Regions from separate parts of the Mesorhizobium sp. M1428 genome, predicted to be linked through region 2. Evidence: riboswitches for the same ligand, from Rfam matches in the RefSeq annotation. Region 2 holds a riboswitch; the other holds the start of a gene.
The links. A riboswitch is a leader RNA that binds a small molecule or an ion and turns the genes downstream of it on or off. The one in region 2 is predicted to bind S-adenosylmethionine.
Positions count from the first base shown of each region.

Region 1: linked by a shared signal. The riboswitch ahead of metX (homoserine O-acetyltransferase MetX) and the one ahead of NKG60_RS12475 (O-succinylhomoserine sulfhydrylase) in region 2 are both predicted to bind S-adenosylmethionine.

Region 1 covers NZ_JAMYKT010000028.1:5,664-16,791, forward strand. Annotated here, with positions in the region: gene NKG60_RS26960 (ABC transporter ATP-binding protein/permease) at 1-1,190, shown strand, start outside; gene NKG60_RS26965 (DUF1194 domain-containing protein) at 1,267-2,073, shown strand; gene NKG60_RS26970 (RNA polymerase subunit sigma-70) at 2,092-3,117, opposite strand; gene NKG60_RS26975 (SDR family NAD(P)-dependent oxidoreductase) at 3,170-3,916, opposite strand; gene NKG60_RS26980 (DUF1330 domain-containing protein) at 4,152-4,472, shown strand; gene metW (methionine biosynthesis protein MetW) at 4,498-5,112, opposite strand; gene metX (homoserine O-acetyltransferase MetX) at 5,171-6,340, opposite strand; SAM riboswitch at 6,433-6,510, opposite strand; gene hisC (histidinol-phosphate transaminase) at 6,649-7,758, shown strand; gene NKG60_RS27000 (prephenate/arogenate dehydrogenase family protein) at 7,765-8,700, shown strand; gene NKG60_RS27005 (DUF2125 domain-containing protein) at 8,731-9,732, opposite strand; gene NKG60_RS27010 (gamma-glutamylcyclotransferase) at 9,847-10,380, shown strand; gene NKG60_RS27015 (quinone oxidoreductase family protein) at 10,401-11,128, opposite strand, start outside.
Region 2 covers NZ_JAMYKT010000007.1:129,630-140,757, reverse strand. Annotated here, with positions in the region: gene NKG60_RS12505 (LysR family transcriptional regulator) at 1-547, opposite strand, end outside; gene chvE (multiple monosaccharide ABC transporter substrate-binding protein) at 867-1,931, shown strand; gene mmsA (multiple monosaccharide ABC transporter ATP-binding protein) at 2,031-3,563, shown strand; gene mmsB (multiple monosaccharide ABC transporter permease) at 3,560-4,852, shown strand; gene araD1 (AraD1 family protein) at 5,042-6,034, shown strand; gene NKG60_RS12480 (2'-deoxycytidine 5'-triphosphate deaminase) at 6,089-7,240, opposite strand; SAM riboswitch at 7,319-7,396, shown strand; gene NKG60_RS12475 (O-succinylhomoserine sulfhydrylase) at 7,467-8,657, shown strand; gene NKG60_RS12470 (ceramide glucosyltransferase) at 8,694-9,848, opposite strand; gene apaG (Co2+/Mg2+ efflux facilitator ApaG/CorD) at 10,077-10,469, shown strand; gene NKG60_RS12460 (Hsp33 family molecular chaperone) at 10,548-11,128, opposite strand, start outside.

The DNA.
Region 1 (11,128 bases), on a different contig from region 2:
CCTCCTGGTTGAGCTGGCTGGTCGGACGGCCGCTGATCCGCTTCAACAACGATCGCTATACGCGTGAAGCGGAGCTGCGCTCCTCGGTGGTTCGCGTCAACGAGAACGTCGATGCCATCGCGCTGGCGCATGGCGAGGCCGATGCCAGGCGCCGGCTCGAATTCGATCTCGGCATGGTGCTGGGCGCCATGCGGCGCATCTACAGCGCCCAGATCAATCTTTCCTGGGTTACCGACACCTATGGCTGGATCACTGTCGTCGCGCCGATCCTTGTCGCCTCACCGGTCTATTTTGCCGGCGATATCAGCTTTGGCGGCTTGATGATGGCAGTCGGCGCTTTCAACCAGGTCCATTCCTCGCTGCGCTGGTTCATCAACAATATCGGCGGCATCGCCGATTGGCGCGCTACGCTGATGCGGGTCGCCGACTTCCGCATCGCGCTTGGCGACACCGACGCGCTGCACCATACGGAAAGGCGCATTTCGTTCGGCGAAAACCCGGACGGCAGCCTGACCTTCGAGAAACTCGAGATCGCCTCGCCGGAGGGATGCACCAAGCTTGCCGAGCCGCATGTCGAAATCCGCGCCGGCGACCGGGTCATGCTCACCGGAGATCCGGGCGCCGGCAAGACGCTGTTCTTCCGGGCCATTGCCGGTCTGTGGCCATGGGGCAGCGGACGGATCGGCATGCCGGCCGGAGAAGCGCCGATCTTTGTTCCGCGTACCCCCTATTTCCCGCTAGGCAAGCTGCGCGAGGTGCTCAACCATTCAGACGGCGCTGCGGAGGCGAGCGATGCCGAGATCTCGGAGGTGCTGGCCGATGTCGGGCTGCAACGCCTGTCGTCCTCGCTCGATCGCTCGGCGCGCTGGGAGCGTGAGCTCAGCGACGACGAGCAGCGTCTGCTGGCCTTTGCCAGGCTGGCCTTGCGACGGCCGAAATGGGTGATCATCGACGAGGCGCTGGACGCGTTCGACGGCCCAACGCTGAGGCAAGTGCTGTCGATGCTGGAGAAGCGCCTTCCCGACGCCGGGATCCTCAATATCGGCCGCGGCCAGCACTATGCCCGCTTCTTCCGCCGGGCGTTGACCATCGTCAAGGATGCCGGCCAACCGCCACTCAAGCCGGCCCGTATCAGGGCAGGTGCCATCGAACCGCCCCCGGCTATCGCCTCGGCCGGCCGAAAGAAATAGAAGGCAAGCTTTATTTCGCCGCGATCGCGGCGAAAAACTGTCGCGATCGTTTCAGATGGGAACGTTCCGATCGGCCATGCTTGACGCTCTCGCCCTGCTCGCCTGCCTTGCCTGCACCCCGGCGGCACCTGCGGCCGCGCCGGCCAATGCAATTGTCGTCGATGTCGAGCTGGTGCTGGCCGTCGACATCTCGCAGTCGATGGATGAAAGGGAGTTTGCCCTGCAGCGCGCTGGCTATGTCGCGGCGCTGCGCCACCCCGACTTCATCAACGCCGTGCGTGCCGGCACCTCCGGCCGCATCGCCATCGCCTATTTCGAATGGGCTGGCACCATCCGCGACGATGGGGTCATTGCCTGGCAGGTCGTCGACAGCAAGGAGAGCGCCAACGCTTTCGCCGACAAGATCGCGGCCCGCCCGTTCAGGAGCTTTCGCGGCACCTCGATCTCCGGTGCAGTGGCTTTCGGCGCCGAGCTTTTCGACGGCACGGCCTTCGCCGGCAAGCGCCGCGTCATCGACGTCTCGGGCGACGGCCCAAACAACACCGGCCTGCCGGTCACAACGGCACGCGATGCGGCGCTGGCGAAGGGCATCGTCATAAATGGGCTGCCGATCCTGATCAGCCCGTCACCCACCTTCAGCCATCTCGACCGGTATTATGCCGAATGCGTTACCGGCGGGCCGGGCTCGTTCGTGCTGCCGATCTATGCTGCTTCCGAATTTTCCACCGCCACTCGCCGCAAACTGATCCTCGAGGTCAGCGGCATCGAGTATCCCAAGGTGGATCCGAGGACGATCCGCATCGACGCACCGATCGACTGCCTGCAAGGCGAGCGCGACCGGCGGTTTTTCTCGGACCCATATTTCCCGGAACTTGACCGGTAAGGCTGGCCCAGGCGTAGGCTAGGCTGGCGGCAGGCCGAAGGCCGGGAACAGAGATGGCCCGAGCGGCCCTATGAAGATCGTCAAGGAAGCGATCCCGCCCTCGGCCGCGTCGAACACATGCAGGGAATGGCCCCGCCATTCAGGGCCATCGTGGCTGCGGGAATAAACCCCGACCGCCGGCTGGGCATTGGCGCGGGTGGCCAATGTGCGGAAGCCGCCAAACCTCGGCCAGACGGTCTCGAAGAAACCGCGGATCGCTTCGCGGCCTTGATACCATTCGCGCCAGGGCGGCATTGTATAGATGGCGTCCTCGCGCAGCAGCTCGATCAAGCTGTCGAGATTGGCGGCCTGCCAGGCCTGCATGTAGCGTTCGAGCAGCAGGCCTTCTTCGGGGCTGGGCCGTGATCGGCTGGCCGGCCGTCCCTGAGGATAGCGCGCCGCCAGCGTTGCGCGGGCGCGCTGCAACGCGCTGTTGATCGAAGCCGTCGATCCTCCCAGCAAACGCGCCGTCTCGACAGCCGACCATCCGAGGACGTCGGCAAGCAGCAGCGCGGCGCGCTGCCTGGGCGGCAGATCCTGGATGGCGGCGACGAAGGCGAGCTGGACGGCCTCGCGGCTCTCGTAACGGGCTTCCGGACCTGGCTCGCTGCCGGCAATGTCTGGAAGCTCGGCGTCGGGGTAGGGCTCCAGCCAGGCGATGTCGGCTACCGGCCCGCCTATGGCCGCTCCGTGCGAGGGCGGCCGTCCGGGTTCCCGGAGAATGCGGTGCGCCCTCGACCTCGCCTTGATGGCGTTGAGGCAAGCGTTGGTCGCGATCATGTAGAGCCAACCGCGAACCGAACCTCGCCCGTCGAACTCCGACCTGGCGCGCCAGGCGCGAAGCAACGTGTCCTGGACGAGGTCGTCGGCCTCGTGCAACGAACCCATCATGCGATAGCAATGCAGCTTGAGCTCGCGGCGATGGGCGGCCGTGACCTTCTCGAAGGCCAGCCGATCGAGGATCGGCTGGCCTGCTGGTTCCAGAGGTGGTTGAGCGTCTGTCATGCTACTTTCGGGCTGCATCCGGATTCCGGGTCAGGTTCGCATTACGCGCGCCTCAGGCGGCCGGGGCAAGCCCGCTACCGCTCACCATGAAGGAACTGCCTTGCGGCTGACCGGTGGCCAGCGCGACCACCGCCCGTCCGACATCGGCCGGCGTTTGCATGTCGGTCATGGCGGCGATGAAGTCCGCCGGCTGGATGCCCATATAGGCCGCGATGCTGTCGACGCCGGCCTTGCCCACGCCGGTCTCCGGCATGATGCGCATCGGCGCGAGCGCCATGAAGCGCAGGCCGAGGCCAAGTCGATCGGCCTCCTTCTGGCTATGACCGGCCAGGAACATCTGCATGCGTTTTGCGCCGGCATAGCCGCCGGCGTTCGGTGGTCCGCCGGTCAAGGCCGCGCCGCTGGAGATCAAGACGATCCGGCTCCCCGGCTTGAGCGGACGCCGCAGAGCGGCCCGGCAAAACAGGAACGACGCCTTGACGTCCGTGTCCCAGTTTGCCGAGAACGCCTTCCAGTTCTGTTCGTGCACCGGCGCGGAAGGCGCCAGCGCGCCTGCGCAGATCACCAGCACGTCCGGCTCCAGCGCGCCGAATACCTTGTCGGGGGCGGAGTCCACCGTCGCATCGACCGCGAGCGTCTTCACGCCCGAGACCTCCCAGGCAAATTGCGCCAGGGCCTGTTTTCCGCGGGCGACGGCCAGCACCGTCGCTCTCTCCTTGAGGGCGGCCTCCGCGATCGAGCGGCCGACACCACGGCTGCCTCCGACGACGACGACATTCTGATTTTGCAACGATCCCATGGATCACCTCTCTGTTCCCGGCCGCCGGACCATCCAGGCGCGCTCATCGATAAGGACAGCGCAGGCGCGCCAAAATCATCGGTGCCAGGCAGAAATATCTTCAGGTGACGGCAGCGGCGCGCCGGTTTTGTATTCAGTGTCATTACCTCTGGGGTAATCGACCAGCGCACTAGGTCTCGGCAAACTGCTCCCATCAAGCCGGTTGTCCGGCTTTCGACCATCAGGGAGTTACGCCATGACCGCCTACGCCGTCGCCCATATGCGCCAGGTCACGCCGGGGCCGCAGATCGTCGAGTACCTGCACAAGATCGATGCCACGCTGGAGCCGTTTGGCGGGCGTTTCGTGGTGCACGGAGGCGAGGTGGAAGTCGTTGAAAACACCTGGCCGGGTTACCTCATAATCATCGAGTTCCCCGACAGGCAGCAGGCGCGCGCATGGTACGACTCGCCCGCCTATCAGGAGATATTGCCGCTGCGCACCGGCAATTCCCAATCCGACGTGGTCTTGGTCGACGGCGTCCAGCACCCGCACAAGGCCACCGACGTTCTCGAATAAGGGGGCGATTTGCTACGGTTGGCTTTTATCGTTTCAACAGGAACACCGCCTGCTGGCCGAAAAAGTTCCAGAACCACCACGGCATCGAGAAGCCGATCCGCTGACCGTTGGCGTCGAGCGCGGTTGCCTTTTCCACCGTCGCGCCAAGCTCGTCGCACAGATTGACGAAATCGCGAATGGTGCAGAAATGGATGTTGGGCGTGTCGTACCAGGAATAGGGCAGGTCCTTGGTCACCGGCATGCGGCCGTTGAAGAGCAGCGAAAAGCGCACCCGCCAATGGCCGAAATTGGGGAAGGAGACGATGGCGCGATTGCCGATCCGGAGTAACTCGTCGAGCACCAGCTTCGGATTGCGGGTCGCCTGCAAGGTCTGCGACAAGACGACGAAATCAAAACCCTTGTCGGGATAGAATTGGAGATCCTTGTCGGCATCGCCCTGGATGACCGACAGGCCCCGCGCCACGCATTCGTTGACGCCGCGCTGCGACAGTTCCAGCCCGCGGCCGTCGACCTTCTTGGTCTCCTGCAGCAATTCGAGCAGCAGGCCGTCGCCGGAACCGACGTCCAGCACCCGCGACTGCGGCGGGATGAGATCGGCGACGACTTCGAGGTCGACGCGCTGGGCGCGGTTGACGCTCATGCGTTCGGCTCTTGCCTGGCGCATGGTCCTGATCCGAAAAGTCTGCAACTTTTCGGGGTCATGCGCCAAGCCCTCTCGCGCGCGCGGCCGAGGCGATGAAGCCTCTGATGGCGGCGAACAGTTCCGGCTCGTCGAGCAGGAAGGCGTCGTGGCCGCGGTCGGTCTCGATCTCGACGAACGAGACCGAGGCGCCGGCCGCGTTCAGCGCGTGCACGACCGAGCGGCTCTCCTCGGTCGGGAACAGCCAGTCGCTGGTGAACGAAACCAGGCAGAAGCGCGTCTTGGTGCCGGCGAAGGCATCGGCCAGACGGCCGCCATGGTCGGCGGCGAGATCGAAATAGTCCATCGCCCGGGTCATGTAGAGATAGGAGTTGGCATCGAAGCGGTCGACGAAGGTCATGCCCTGATGGCGCAGATAGCTCTCGATCTGGAAGTCGGCATCGAAGCCGAAGGTCAGCGCTTCGCGGTCCTGCAGGTTGCGGCCGAACTTGCGGTGCAGCGCTGCTTCCGACAGATAGGTGATGTGGGCGGCCATGCGCGCCACAGCCAGCCCCTTTTCCGGCCGCTTGCCATGCTCGAAATACTTGCCGCCATGCCAGTCGGGGTCGGCCATCACCGCTTGCCTGCCGACCTCGTGGAAGGCGATGTTCTGCGAGGAATGGCGGGCGCCGGTGGCGATCGGCAGCGCCGAGAAAACGCGCTCGGGATAGCTGGACGCCCATTGCAGCACCTGCATGCCGCCCATCGAGCCGCCCAGCACGCTGAACAGCTGTTCGATCCCGAAATGCTCGACCAGCATCAACTGCGCCCGCACCATGTCGCGGATGGTGATGATCGGCAGGTCGAGCCCGTAAGGCTTGGCGGTGGCGGGATTGGTCGAGGCGGGGCCGGTGGAGCCGAGGCAGCCGCCGATGACGTTGGACGAGATGACGAAGAAACGGTCGGTGTCGATGATCTTGCCGGGGCCGATCAGCACTTCCCACCAGCCCGGCTTGCCGGTCACCGGATTGGTGTTGGCGACGTGCTGGTCGCCGGTCAGCGCATGGCAGACGAGGATTGCATTGGAGCGGGCGTCGTTGAGCGTGCCATAGGTCTGGTAGGCGATCTGGAACGGCGACAGCAGCGTGCCGGCGTCGAGCTTGAGCGGCTTGTCGGCGCCGAAACGCAACACCGGGCTCGACGGCTGGTCGGCCTCGTTGTTGGTTTTTCGCGCGCGCAAAGCGACCATCACATCTCCTTGCCCGGCCTTCAGCTGTCCACCGGTCTGGGCAACCGCCAGCCAGGGCAACAAAAAACCGGCCATGCCTTCGCAAAGCCGGTTACAGGATGCAAACGGCCCTTTAGCAAGTTGTTTAACGTGGCTGCAAGCCGACCGGCCAAATCACCACGGAACTTTCGCTGCTCTTCTAGGACTGACGCATGGCTTCGTCAACGGCAAGTTCTTGATCCCGAATTGCCGCCCCTCGACATTCCGGGCCACGGCTTGTATTTCCGCTGCGGCCTCCGGATGGAGGCACTCTCGACGGATTTCATGGAATGAGCCAGACACCGGATCAGACACGTCCAAGGCCCCGCGCCGGCATCATGGAGATCGAAGCCTATGTGCCCGGCAAGAGCGCGGCGCCTGAAGGTGTCGCCAAGGTCCACAAATTGTCGGCGAACGAAAACCCGCTCGGCCCTTCGCCAAAGGCGATAGAGGCCGCGCGCGCGGTCGCCGACAAGCTCGCGGTCTATCCCGACGGCAGCGCCAGGCGCCTGAGGGAAGCGATCGCGGAGGTGCACGGGCTCAACCCGGCGAACATCGTCTGCTCCAACGGCTCCGACGAGATTCTGGGCCTGCTTGCGCAGACCTACCTCGCGCCCGGCGATGAAGCCATCATCACCGAACACGGCTTCATGGTCTACAAGATCTACATACAGTCGGCCGGTGCCGTCCCGGTAACGGTCAAGGAGACCGATGAACGCGCCGACATCGATGCGATCCTAGCCGCGGTGACGCCGCGCACCAGGATCATCTTCCTTGCCAATCCAAACAATCCAACCGGCACCTACGTGCCGTTCCAGGAGGTGCGCCGCCTGCATGCCGGCCTGCCGCGAAACGTGCTTCTGGTGCTGGATGCCGCTTACGCCGAATACGTCCGGCGCAACGACTATGAAGCCGGCGTCGAGTTGGTGGGCAGCGCGGAAAACGTGGTCATGACCCGCACCTTCTCCAAATTGGGCCTGGGCGGCGCGCGGATCGGCTGGATGTATGCTCCAATGCACGTCATCGACGCGATCAACCGCGTGCGCGGGCCTTTCAACGTCAATGCGACGGCGATCGAGGCCGGCATCGCGGCGATCCGCGACCGCGCGCACATCGAACGCAGCGTCGCGCATAACGAGACCTGGCTGGCCTGGCTGAGCGAGCAATTGGCGGGGCTTGGGCTGCGGGTGACGCCGAGCGTCGGCAATTTCATCCTCATCCACTTTCCCGAGGACAAAAAGCATTCGGCGGCGGCCGCCGACGACTACCTCTGCCAGCGCGGCTACATATTGCGGCGCGTTTCCGGCTACGGTTTTCCCAACGCGCTGCGCATGAGCATCGGCACCGAAGAGGCCAATCGCGGCGTTGTCGCAGCACTCGCGACATTCCTGAAAAGCTAGAGCACCATGACTTCACCGATGTTCGAAAAGATCGCGCTGGTCGGCATCGGCCTGATCGGCTCGTCACTGGCCCGCGTCATCCGCCGCGAGGGGCTCGCCGGCCAAGTCGCGATTTCGACGCGCAGCGACGCGACGCTGGCAAGGGCGAGCCAACTCGGCCTTGGCGACACCTACACGACGGATGCCAAAGAGGCGGTTCGCGACGCCGATCTGGTTATCGTTTCGGTGCCGGTCGGCTCTTCAGGTACGGTCGCCGAGGAGATCGCGCCGGCGCTGAAGAAGGGCGCCATCCTCACCGATGTCGGCTCGACCAAGGCCTCGGTCATCGCGCAGATGCAGCCGCATGTGCCTGATGGCGTGCACTTCATCCCCGGCCATCCTTTGGCCGGCACCGAAAAATCGGGACCGGATGCCGGTTTTGCCGAACTGTTCGAGAACCGCTGGTGCATCTTCACGCCGCTGCCCGGCACCGATCCTGCGGCACTGGAAAAGCTCTCGGAATTCTGGCGCCGCTGCGGCTCCAACATCGACACGATGGACCCGCAGCATCACGACATGACGCTGGCCATCGTTTCGCACCTGCCGCACATCATCGCCTATAACATCGTTGGTACCGCCGATGATCTGGAGTCGGTGACCAAGTCCGAGGTCATCAAATACTCGGCTTCCGGCTTTCGCGACTTCACCCGTCTTGCGGCGTCCGACCCGACCATGTGGCGCGACGTCTGCCTGCACAACAAGGACGCCATTCTCGAAATGCTGGCGCGGTTTTCCGAGGATCTTTCCTCGCTGCAGCGGGCCATCCGCTGGGGCGACGGCGAAAAGCTGTTCGACCTGTTCACCCGCACCCGCGCCGTCCGCCGCTCGATCATCGAGGCCGGCCAGGATATCGACGTACCCGATTTCGGCCGCCAGGCAGTCGAACACCCGCCGAAGGGATAAGCCGCTGCAGGCCGGTTGCAGGCCAGACCTCTAGTCGAGCGGCTTGATCTTGCCGAGCGGGATGAAGCCGAGCGAGGCCTTGCCCCTGACGATCTTCAGCGGCATCGACGGCTGGTTGCCGAGCAGCGCCAGTCCGGCAAAGCCGGTTTGGATCTCTTTCTTCTGCTCGGGGATGGCGGTGGCGAGGATCGCCGCCACGGCCTTTGGATCATTGAGCCTGATCGTCAAGTCGGCATTTATGAGACCGTCGTCATCGACCGACAGGGGTCCGGAAACGGTGATGCGCGCAGTTCCGGACGACAGATCGAGCTCGTGGATTTCGGCCGCCTGGCCGCGCAGGCTCTTCGGATTTGCCTTGATCAGCGTCACGCCGTTCTTCAGCGTCACGTCGCCGCTGCCGTCGAGCGGCGGCAAGACGCGCCCGTCGATGGCCGCCGCGTCGATTTCGAGATCGGTGAAATTGCCGGCATAGTCGATGTCCGGGCCGTTTGGGCGCAATTGCCCGATGGCAGTTCCGGCGCTGAACAGCGAGACGGGATCGGTGTCGTCTGCCGGATCGGTCTGGCCGGACAGGCCTTCTGCCTGCAGCGAGAGGCGTCTCGGCAGCGGCCAGGAGAGCTTCATGTCGGCCCGCAGATTATCCCAGTCGATCCAGAGCGGGGTCATGCCGGGAACAGAGGTCCTGAGCGGCCCCCTGAGCTCGGCGGCAGGCGACAAAAGCCGGGTGATCTGCGTGGCGGCGTTGATCTTGCCTGTCGATGCCGCGACGTTGCGGCTGTCGTCCTCGTAAGCCAGGCTGTCGCAGGAAAGGGTGAAGCTGAAGGGATAGCCGCTGACCGCGAGATTGGCGCAGTCGGCCTTGATGCCGTTGCCGTCGAGATCGGCGACCGCCTTGTCGGTTGCACTCTCGACCAGGTCCGCCAGGTAGAACCAGCCGGCGCTGTAGATGCCGAACAGCACGAGGATGAAAGCAGCAAGCCACAACAAGCGGCGACGTTGGCTGGGCGGCGGGCGCTCGTCACTTGACGTCATGCTGCGGCTTTCGTTAACGCGGGTGGCACGGGCGGGCTGTCGCTTGCGGCAACAACAGGTAGACGGACTGAAACACCACCGGTGGAGTGGTTCGTCACAATCAGGCTTGGCGATATGGGCGATTTTTGGGTTTTTGGCTACGGCTCACTGATCTGGCGGCCCGGATTCGCGCATGTCGAGACGCGGCGTGCCCGCCTGCATGGCTACCGCCGTTCGCTCTGCGTTTATTCTTTCGTGCATCGCGGCACGCGCGAACGGCCGGGCCTGGTGCTCGGGCTCGACCGCGGCGGCTCCTGCATCGGGCTGGCGTTCCGGGTCCCAGGCGAGCTGCGCAACGAGGTCATCTCCTATCTGCGCGAGCGTGAACTGGTCACCAACGTCTATCTCGAACGTGTGCTCAGCGTTCGCCTCGACAAGAGTGAAACGGATGGGAGCGAGACGGTCGAAGCCGTTGCCTATGTCGTGGACCGCAGCCATGAGCAATATGCCGGTGCGCTCGACCCGGCCGAGGCGGCGGCCGTCGTTCGCGGCGCCGTCGGCCAGTCGGGCAGGAATGAGGATTACGTGCTCAGCACGCTGGAGCACCTCGAAGCACTGGGTATAAGCGATCACTGGCTGGAAGACGTGACGAGACGGATCGCGTCGTAGCTTCGGTGTCGTGACGCGGGCTACATCCTGAAAATCTGTTTGCCAAGATCGGCGCGATCCAGGCTGTTTGCCACGGCAAGCTTGAACCCGGTCAGCGCGTGGAGACCGCCGACAGGAATGTGGAAGCCCGGCTGGCCGAAGATGTCGATGATCTCGCGTAGGACAGGCCGGTCGGCTTCGGCCGGCGGCGAAAAGAAATAGCGATAGATATTCGCCCTGATCTCGACGCCGCTCAGCAAGACATCGAAATTGTGCAGTTCGAAGCGCTCGGCACTCATGCCGCCATTGATCACCATCTGTCCGCCAAGCGCCAGGGTGCGGATCAATTCGCCGCTGACAGGTCCGCCGACATTGTCGATAATCCCGTTCAATCCGGCGCCACCGGTGATATCCATCACCGCTTCCCGGATACTTGCCTTCAAGTCCGAAAGGTCAAGAATGGCGGCGACGCCAAGCGTTTTCAGGTCGAAGCTTTGGTGCGAGCGCCGCACAAGTGCGATGACGTTGATGCCGCGTCGTTGGGCGAACTGCATCACCATTGTCGAAATCGACGAATAGCCGGCCGTGACAGCCAACCACTGGCCGGGCCGCACACGGGAATCCGTCAGCAGATCCCACGCGGTAATGGGGTTCACCATCTGCCCGGCGCGTTCGACGGGATAGCCGGCAGGCAACAGGATCAGCCGTTCGGCGGGAATGGCCGCGTACTCGGCCCAACTGCCATAATAGCTGAACGCTACAAGCGTGC
Region 2 (11,128 bases):
GCGGATTGAGGTCGTCGGGGATGCGGGCGATGATGAAATCGTGGCGCGAGGCGATCAACTCGCGCGCCAGCACATTCGAGGTCTCGACCTGCATGGTGATTTCGATGCGCGGATAGAGGCGCCGGATCTCGCGGATCGCCGGCACCGCCAGCTCGATCGCCGGTGCTGTCACCGCGCCCAGGAACACCGAGCCGCCCTTGCCCGCCTTGAGCTCGAAAATCTCACGGTCGACCTCGCGCATCTCGAGCAGGATCGATCGCGCGCGCCGTGCCAACGCCTTGCCATAGGGTGTCAGCGTGATGCCGCGCGGCAGCCTTTCGCAGAGCTTGACGTCGAGCACCGCCTCCATCTCGGCGATCATGCGCGAAGCGGCCGGCTGCGAGATGTTCATGACCTGGGCCGCGGCACTCACCCGGCCGTGCTCGTCGAGGGCTGCGATCATGCGCATGTGACGCAGGCTCAAGCCGCTGCGCAGCAAGGTTCCGCCATCACCCGGGATTTCATCGTAACCGGCTGATATTCCACCAGGATTTCGCAGCGCCGCCATGATTTTTCCCTACTTCTGCGCCCGGCGCCCCGGCTGATCATCCGGCAGCCTCGCCACTAGCTTTAGCCATATCGGTTTCGATATAGCAACCATCAAAGATCGCATTTGACAGTTATGGCAAAGCGACACACCCTTCGCGCGTCCTGAGACTTGACGATCGGCGACGAGGGAAAACTCGTATCGATTGAAACCAGAGTTTCGGGGCCGATTGGGAGGATACCGGAGATCGATTGAGGGCAGCGGCGCGTTTGGCGCTCCTGCACGATTGCGCGGCCCACGAAACCCAAGGGTACGCGTCCATCAACCAGGGAGAGTTAATGTGAAGATCATCAAGACACTGGCCGCCGTCGCGGCCCTAGGCATCGCGGCCATGACGCTGCCGGCGCAGGCGGGCGAAGGCCTGATCGGCGTTCTGATGCCCACCAAGACCTCGCAGCGCTGGATCAACGACGGCGACGCCGTCAAGTCCCAGCTCGAGGCTCTGGGCTACACTGTCGACCTGCAATATGCGCAGGACGACATTCCGAACCAGCTCAGCCAGCTGGAAAACGAAATCACCAAGGGCCCGAAGGCGCTGATCATCGCTTCGATCGACGGCACCACGATGGGCGATGCGCTGCAGAAGGCGAATGACGCCGGCGTCGTCGTCGTCGCTTACGACCGCCTGATCAAGAAGACGCCAAATGTCGACTACTACACCACCTTCGACAATTTCGGCGTCGGCGTCATCCAGGCCAAATCGCTGCTCAAGGGCCTTGGTTATCCCGAGAAGAAGGGGCCCTTCAACATCGAGCTGTTCGGCGGTTCGCCGGACGACAACAATGCGTTCTTCTTCTATAACGGCGCCATGTCGGTTCTTCAGCCGCTGATCGACGACAAGACCCTCGTCGTGAAGTCCGGCCAGATGGGCATGGACAAGGTCGGCACGCTGCGCTGGCTGGCGGCAACCGCCCAGGCCCGCATGGACAATCTGCTCTCCGCCAACTACTCGGACGGCAGCCGCGTCGATGGCGTGCTCTCGCCCTATGACGGCCTGTCGCGCGGCATCATCGCTTCGCTGCGCGCCGTAGGCTACGGCACTGCCGATCAGCCATGGCCGATCGTCACCGGACAGGACGCCGAGACCGCTTCGGTCAAGGCGATCATCGCCGGCGAACAGTATTCGACCGTGTTCAAGGACACCCGCGAACTCGCCAAGGCGACGGTCGAACTCGTCGACAAGGTGCTCTCGGGCGGCAAGCCGGAAGGCCTCGACACCAAGACCTACAACAACGACGTCAAGGTCGTTCCCTCGATCCTGTTGACGCCGCATGATGTCGACAAGTCGAACTACCAGGCGCTGGTGGTCGACTCCGGCTACATCAAGGCCGAAGAACTGAAGTAATCGCGGTTACAAAGCCTGGGGTCCTGCGCAGGCAGGGCCCCTTTTCGTTGGCGAGCCAGCCCGGTATTGTTTGCGGACCTCGCAGGAGTGGTATTCTCAATGGCATCGACGATTTTGGAGATGCGCGACATCACCAAGACGTTTCCCGGCGTCAAGGCGCTGTCGAACGTCAAGCTTATGGTCGAGGAAGGCGAGATCCATGCCGTGGTCGGCGAGAACGGCGCCGGCAAGTCGACGCTGATGAAGGTGCTGTCGGGCGTGTATCCGTCCGGCACCTATGACGGCCAGATCATCTATCGCGGCGATGAGTGCCATTTCAAAGGCATCCATGACAGCGAGCGCAAGGGCATCGTCATCATCCACCAGGAGCTTGCGCTGGTGCCGATGCTGTCGATCGCCGAAAACATCTTTCTCGGCAACGAGCACGCCAGATACGGCGTCATCGACTGGAATGCAAACGAGGCGCGCACCAGCGCCCTGCTCAAGAAGGTCGGCCTCAAGGAAGACCCCAACACGCTGATCACCAATATCGGCGTCGGCAAGCAGCAGCTGGTCGAGATCGCCAAGGCACTCAGCAAGGAAGTGAAATTGCTCATTCTCGACGAGCCGACGGCGAGCTTGTCCGAAAAGGACAGCCAGGCGCTGCTCGATCTGCTGCTCGAATTCAAGCGGCAGGGCATCACTTCGATCCTGATCTCGCACAAGCTCAACGAGGTGAACCGGGTCGCCGACAAGGTCACGATCATCCGTGACGGCCGGACCATCGAGACGCTGGCCAAGAAGGACATCTCGGAGGACCGCATCATCACCTCGATGGTCGGCCGTTCGCTCGACGACCGCTATCCGCCGCGCGAGCCGAAGATCGGCGAGACCGTTCTCGAAGTGAAAAACTGGTCGGTCTACCACCCCATCCATGCCGAGCGGCAGGTCATCAAGGGTATCAACCTCAACGCGCGCAAGGGCGAGGTGGTCGGCATTGCCGGGCTCATGGGCGCCGGCCGGACCGAGTTTGCCATGAGCCTGTTCGGCCGGTCCTATGGCCGCCGCATCACCGGCGAGGTGTTCCTTAACGGCAAGCCGATCGATGTCTCTTCGGTGAGCAAGGCGGTGGAACACGGCATCGCTTACGTTACCGAGGACCGCAAGACCTACGGTCTCAACTTGATCGACCATATCAAGCACAACATCACGCTCGCCAACCTGCCTGGAGTGTCACGCCATGGCGTGATCGACGATTTGCGCGAGCTTTCGGTCGCCAACGATTATCGCGGCAGGACCAATATCCGCGCCTCGAGCGTCTACCAGATGACCGGCAATCTTTCTGGCGGCAATCAGCAGAAGGTGGTGCTGTCGAAATGGCTGTTCGCCAATCCGGAAGTGCTGATCCTCGACGAGCCGACACGCGGTATCGACGTCGGGGCCAAGTATGAAATCTATACGATCATCGCGCGTCTCGCCTCCGAGGGTAAGGCAATCATCGTCATCTCGTCGGAAATGCCCGAACTGCTCGGCATCACCGACCGCATCTACGTCATGAACGAAGGACGCATCGTCGGCGAAATGGCGGCAAGCGACGCCAGCCAGGAAAAGATAATGCGCGCCATCGTCCGCGGAGAAGGAAAAGCATCATGAGCACCGAAAGCGCTCCCGGGCCGCAGACCGGCGTTGCCCAGGACCTACAACAGGGACCTCGCATTGCCGTCTCGGCGCTGGTCACCAACTTGCGCGAATACGGGTTGGTGCTGGCGTTGATCGCAATCATGGTGTTCTTCCAGTTCACCACGTCCGGAACGCTGTTCAAGCCGGTGAACCTCAGCAATCTGGTTCAGCAGAACAGCTTCATCATCGTGATGGCGCTGGGCATGCTTCTGGTGATCGTTTCGGGCCATATCGATCTCAGCGTCGGCTCCGTCGCCGGCTTCATCGGCGCACTGGCGGCGATGATGATGGTCATCTGGCCGCTTGGCCCATTGAGCAATCCGCTGGTGGTGTCGATCATCTGCCTGATCGTGGGTGGCGCGATCGGCGCGGCACAAGGCTACTGGATTGCCTATCACCGAATACCGAGCTTCATCGTCACACTGGCGGGCATGCTGATCTTCCGCGGCATCTGCCAGGCGCTGCTGGGTGGCGGGTCTTCGGTGGGGCCGCTCCCCGTCGGCTTCAAGGCGCTCAGTTCCGGCTTCATTCCGGACCTGATCGGCCCATTGACGCTGATACCGCCAACCGTGAACGCCGCCGGCAAAACCATTGTCGGCAGCGGCCTGACGCTGCACCTGACGACGATCGTGATCGGCCTCGTCGCCGTGCTCGCCTATGCCTATTTCGGGCTCAGGGCACGGCGCACCCGCGAGAAGCATGGCTACGAAGCCGAGCCCTTCTCGCTGTTCGTCGTCAAGACCCTGGTGATCAGCGCGCTGGCGCTGTTTCTCGTCTACCAATTCGCCACCTACAGGGGCCTTCCCATCGTTCTCATGGTGATGGGCGTGCTGATCGCGTTGTTCGTCTTCGTTACCAAACGCATGACGATCGGCCGTCGCATCTATGCGATGGGCGGCAATGCCAAGGCAGCCCAGCTATCGGGCATCAAGACCGAACGGCTGACGTTGATGGTGTTCATCAATATGGGCGTACTGTCGGCACTCGGCGGCCTGATTATCGCTGCGCGCCTGGGGCAGGCTGTGCCGGCGGCCGGCCTCGGCAGCGAGCTTGACGTCATCGCCGCGGTGTTCATCGGTGGCGCTTCGGCGATGGGCGGCGTCGGCCAGGTCATCGGCGCGGTGGTCGGCGGTTTCATCATGGGCGTCATGAACAACGGCATGTCGATCATGGGCGTCAATGTCGACTGGCAGCAGGTGGTAAAAGGCCTGGTGCTGCTCGGCGCCGTCGTCTTCGACGTCTACAACAAGAACAAGGCTTGAGAGGCAACCAGGAGGCATACGGGTCACATCGCGGCGCTGCCGGGCGGCGCAAAAAAGTCCCCCGAGGGACCTGATCCGCGAGCGCAATCCGGACGAAGAATTTCAACCGAGGCGCGGACAGGGTCCGGGCCACGCAGGGTAGGGTTTGCCGCCAAAGGCAGGCCAGCCCGCAATTCAGAGAGGGTTACCATGCTGATCTCACAGATCCTCGACGACGCCGAGACGATCCGCGTCGTTGCCCGCAACAGCGGCAAGACCCGCGTCATTAACGGCGCCCGCAGCGTCTATTCGCTGGCGATGGAGGCCGCGCGCACCGGCAGCGGGCTTGTCGCCCTGATCGAGCGCAAGGGCTTCGGCGAAACCGTCGATCTCGACGCAGCCTACAAGAAGGGCCGGCTGCTGTCGCCGATCAACCATCCCGATCCGGCCCATCTCCATCTCACCGGCACCGGGCTGACGCATCTCGGCTCCGCCGCGACCCGCGATTCGATGCACAAGAAGCTCAGCACGGACGGCGAGGAACAGCTGACCGATTCCATGAAGATGTTCCGCATGGGGCTTGAGGGCGGTAAGCCGGCGAAAGGCCAGATCGGCGTGCAGCCGGAATGGTTCTACAAGGGCAACGGCACCATGGCAGTGGCGCCCGGGGCCGCGCTTATGTCGCCCGCCTTCGCCCAGGACGCCGGGGAGGAGCCGGAAATCGCCGGTATCTATGTGATCGGCGACGACGGCGCCCCGTTCCGCGTCGGCTTCACGCTGTCGAACGAGTTTTCCGACCACGTCACCGAGCGCGTGAACTATCTCTTCCTTGCCCATTCCAAGCTGCGCAACGCTTCGTTCGGCCCGGAGATCCTGATCGGCGATCTGCCGTCCGATATCCGCGGCGCTTCACGTATCCTGCGCGACGGCAAGCTGCTTTGGGAAAAGCCGTTCCTGTCGGGCGAGGCGAACATGTCGCACACCATTGGCAATCTCGAGCATCACCACTTCAAATACTCGGCCTTCCGCCAGCCGGGCGACGTGCATGTGCACATGTTCGGCACGGCGACGCTGTCCTTCGCCGACGGCGTCAGGACCGAGGCCGGCGACGTGTTCGAAATCGAGGCCCCTGATTTCGGCCTGCCTCTGCGCAACCCGCTTGAAATCGAGCAGCCGGTGAAGGTCGCGGTGAAGGCGCTTTGAGGCGTCGATGACAGCGTGATCTCCCCCCTCGTGGGGGAGATGGCAGTTCCAACCTCAGCGCGCGGCGCGGAAATGCTTGGACAGTTTCAGGCCCTGCGCCTGATAGTTCGAGCCGAGGTCTGTGCCGTAGAGCGCTTGCGGCCGTTTCAGCATGTGCTCGTAGATCAGCCGTCCGACGATCTGGCCGTGGTCGAGGATGAACGGCACTTCGTGGCTGCGTACCTCGAGCACCGCCCGGCTGCCGGTGCCGCCTGACGCCGAATGACCGAAACCCGGGTCGAAGAAACCCGCATAATGGACGCGGAACTCGCCGACCAGCGGATCGAAGGGCGTCATTTCGGCGGCGTAGAGCGGCGGCACATGCACCGCCTCGCGCGACACCAGAATATAGAATTCGTCCGGATCGAGCACCAGTTCGCCGGCGCCGCTCTTGTAGAGCGGCTCCCAGAAATCGACTACATCCTGCGCGGCGCGCTTGTCGACGTCGACCAGGCCGGTGTGGTGCTTGCCGCGATAGCCGACCAGCCCATCCTTGTCGCCGTCGAGGTCGATCGACAGCGCGATGCCGCCGCCTGAGATGTTGGGCGGTTCAGTGGCGACCAGCATCTCGGCGCGGTGCAGTTCGTGCAGGTCGCTTTCCGACAAGAGCGCATTGCCGGTGCGGAACCTGATCTGCGACAGCCGCGAGCCGGTGCGAACGACGATCGGGAAGGTGCGCGGGCTGACCTCCAGATAGAGCGGACCTTCATAGCCGGCGGCGATCTTGTCGAACTCGTGGCCACGGTCGGTCATCACCCGAGTGAAGATATCGAGCCGTCCGGTCGAGCTTTTCGGGTTGGCGGAGGCGGAAATATGCGCGGGCAGCGCCAGGCTTTCGAGCAGCGGCACGATGTAGACGCAGCCGGTTTCCAGCACGGCACCTTCGGCGAGGTTGATCTCGTGCAGCTTCAGCCGGTCGAGCTTGTCGACAACCCTGTGGTCCGGGCCGGGCAAGAAGGAAGCACGCACCCGCCAAGCCTTGTCGCCGAGCCTGAGGTCAAGGCTGGCCGGCTGGATCTGATCGGCATCGAGCGTGCGCGGCGATTTTAGCGCGCCCGTCTGGAACAGCGCGGAAATATCCTGATCGGGAAGAATGCCTGTCTGCCGCAAGGGTCTGGCTCCGTTCGAACGCCGGGCGAGGTCTTGTTCTGTCGCAGGTCCGACCATGGACGCCTTTGGCACCTGCTTGGTACAACCCTCTTAATCATGCCGGCAATTGACGCAAGCGTGGCGCGGGTCTAAAGCTCGTTATCCCGTGGTGATTTGGCCGGTCGGCTTGCAGCCACGTTAAACAAGTCGCTAAAGGACCGTCGGGCCGCAAGGCCATATGGACCGGTTGCGACTTTCGCGACCGGTTTTTTGTTGTTTGGACCAATTTTGGTGTTTGGATAGAATGATGACCAAGAAGCGCGACTGGAAGCCTCAGACCGCACTCGTGCATGCCGGGACGCTGCGTTCCAGCTTCGGCGAGACCTCCGAGGCGATGTATCTCACCCAAGGGTATGTCTACGAGACGGCGCAAGCGGCGGAAGCCCGCTTCAAGGGCGAGGAGCCAGGCTTCATCTATTCGCGTTATGCCAATCCGACCGTCGACATGTTTGAAAAACGCATGTGCGCACTGGAAGGAGCCGAGGACGCGCGCGCCACTGCATCCGGCATGGCGGCGGTGACGGCAGCATTGCTGTGCAGCGCCAAGGCTGGCGACCATATCGTGGCGGCGCGCGCACTGTTCGGCTCCTGCCGCTGGGTGATCGAGACGCTGGCGCCGAAATACGGCATCGAGGCAACGCTGGTCGACGGCACAGACATCGCCAATTGGCAAAAGGCGGTCAAGCCGAACACCAAACTGTTCTTCCTGGAAAGCCCGACCAATCCGACGCTGGAGGTGGTCGACATCGCCGCCGTCGCGGCACTTGCCAATTCGATCGGCGCCAGGCTGATCGTCGACAATGTCTTCGCCACGCCCTTGCAGCAGAAACCCCTGCAGCTCGGCGCCCACATCGTCGTCTACTCCGCGACCAAGCATATTGATGGCCAAGGGCGCTGCCTTGGCGGCATCGTTCTGTCGGACAAGAAGTGGATCGACGAGAACCTGCATGACTATTTCCGCCACACCGGCCCCAGCCTCTCGCCCTTCAATGCCTGGACGCTGCTGAAAGGCCTGGAGACGCTGCCGCTGCGCGTACGCCAGCAGACGGAAAGTGCCGGCCGCATCGCGGATTTCCTCGCCGAGCGCCCGCAAATCGCCCGCGTCATCTATCCCGGTCGCGCCGACCACCCGCAAGCGGCCGTGGTCAAGAAGCAGATGTCGGGCGGCTCGACGCTGATCTGCCTGGATGTGAAGGGCGGCAAGCAGGCGGCCTTTGCCTTCCAGAACGCACTCGAAATCGTGCTCATTTCCAACAATCTCGGCGACGCCAAGAGCCTGATCACCCATCCGGCGACGACGACGCACAAGAACTTGACCGATGAGGCCCGCGCCGAGCTCGGCATCGGACCGGGCACGCTCAGGCTGTCAGTCGGCCTTGAGGACGCCGACGATCTGCTCGAAGACATCCAGCAGGCGCTGAGAGTTGCCGGATAAGGGCTGGACGAACAGAGGCGAGCGGGGACGCGCCGATCAGGCGCCGGACGGGGTCTGTTCCAGCTCCGCGACGGCCTTGCTCTGGATAGTCATCACATTGCCTCGCCAATCGACGGCGCCGCTCAGCCATCCGCGCGCCCAAATGGCGGGAAGCATCAGGTCTCGCGCCATCATCGCCGGGATCGTGCGCAGCGACAGGTGCCATCCCTTGGCCGAGGCCAAGGCGCATTCCGGCAGGTAGGCCGCGACCAGCACGGCGGTGGCGGTGGCCGGCAGGCTGACGCCGGCGTCAGCCGCGGCAACCAGCGCAAGCACCAGCGGCGGTGCCGCGCCGATCAGGATTTCGGGGGCAAAGAACAGTGCAAAGGTGACGCGGCGCAGCCGCGCCCAGCGCGCCTGCCGCGACCAGATCTCGCCAAGCGTGCGCCGGCCGAGCGGCTGTTCGAAGGGCGAGGCGACAAGATTGACCCGCAGTCCGAGCCGGTTGACCAGCTTGGTCGCGGCGGCGTCCTCGGCGATCTCGGCAGCAAGCGCGCGGATGCCACCATTGGCGTCGAGCATGGGCTTGTTCCACAACATGCTCTTGCCCTGGGCGAAGCCGAGGCCGAGCGCCGCTCCAGCGTACTGCCAGCGCGCCTGCAGCGTGTTGAGAAAGGCGCATTCTACCTCCCCCCAGAAGCCGTCCGGCCGCGAGCCGATCGGCGTCGAGCAGACGAGGCCGGTGTCGTGCCGCCACGCCGCCATCAGGTGCTGGACGTAATCGCTCGGCATAAGCACGTTGGAATCGGCAAGGATGACCCAGCGATAATGCGCCGCCTCCCAACCCTTCACACAATTATTGAGTTTCGGATTGCCGCTGATGCGGTCGTCACCGACTAAAAGGCGGGCGCGAATAGCTGGAAAGCGCGCCATTGCGGCGGTGATCGGCTCGACCACCGGGTCGTCGGCATGGGCGACGCAGAAGATGAGTTCGTAGCGCGGCCAGTCGAGGGAGAAGGCGCGCTCCAGCGTCTCTTCGGCAAACGGCTCGACGCCGCGCGCCGGGATGACGATCGATACCGGCGGCGCGTTGGCCGCGGGCGGTGCAATCCTGGCTGGTCGCTTTAGCTTCAGCAAGGCTAACAGGATGCTGGCGAGATTTGAAAGAAGGAGGGCTATGGAAAGGAGAGCGGCTGCGAATGTCGGTTCCATCGAGATCTGGTCACTCCAGAAATGCTGGCCGCATGACGGCCGTTTTCAACAAATCGACAAAACGCTGAGTCGCCCGGCACAAGCCTGCACACCATCATTGTCATGTGTCACTCAAATGACATTGTTTTTCGGCACCTGCGCTTGAGATCGGGCAAGAAGATGCCGCGCATCGTTGACCAAACTGCGCTGAGCATCGAAAGTTCCATCTACATTGCTTTGGAGCAGTTTATGTACAGCGCCGTCACCCGCAACATCGAAGTGCAGGTCAGGCCGTTCTATCTGGAGGATCACTCCGACCCGCCACAAAACCGCTATGTCTGGGGCTACCAGGTGACCATCGACAATCAGTCGGACGACTTCGTGCAGCTTCTGTCGCGCTACTGGCACATTACCGACGGCACCGGCAAGGTCGAGGAAGTGCGCGGCCCCGGGGTCGTCGGCGAGCAACCTGGACTCAACCCCGGCGACAGCTATCAGTATACGTCTGGATGCCCGCTCTCGACCCCGTCCGGCATCATGGTCGGGCACTACACAATGCGCAACAAACGGGGTGAGACCTTCGACGTCGCCATCCCCGCCTTCTCGCTCGATTTGCCGGGCACGCGGCGCACCGTCAATTGACGTTCACTTGGATTCCTCTCCCCGCCTTGCGGGGGCGAGGAAATCCAAGTTCTGCGAAGGCAGCCGCACTGATGCTCGTTATTGAGCCGCTGCAAATTCCGCCGGATCGAAGTCATATTGTTTCGAACAGAATTCGCAGGCCACGTGAATGCTGCCATCCTCGGTGCTGTCCCTGATCTCCTCGGCGGAAAAGCCTTCGAGGATGCCCTGGATCTTCTCCCTCGAGCATGAGCACTGGTCGGCGACCGGCACCCCGCCGAAGACGCGGACGCCATGCTCGTGGAAAAGCCGGTAAAGCAGCCGTTCGGCGCCGATCGTCGGATCGATCAGCTCGGTCGGTTCAATAGTACCAAGCAGCGCCAGCAGCTCCTGCCAGGAATTGTCGGCCGGGTCGTGGATTTCCTCACGCGGATCGCCGTCGCCACCGGGAAAGTCGGGGACGCGCATGCGCTCCGCCGACTGCGGCAGGAATTGTGCCAGCAAGCCACCGGCCCGCCATTGCTCGCGGGCACCGCCGACGCCGGGCGTCAGAAGCTTGGCAACCGAAAGCCGGAGGTCGGTCGGAATCTGCTCCGACTGGCGGAAATAGGTGCGTGCGGCATCTTCCAGCGTGACGCCGTCGAGCTGGACGATGCCCTGGTAGCGTTGCGTGTGGGCGC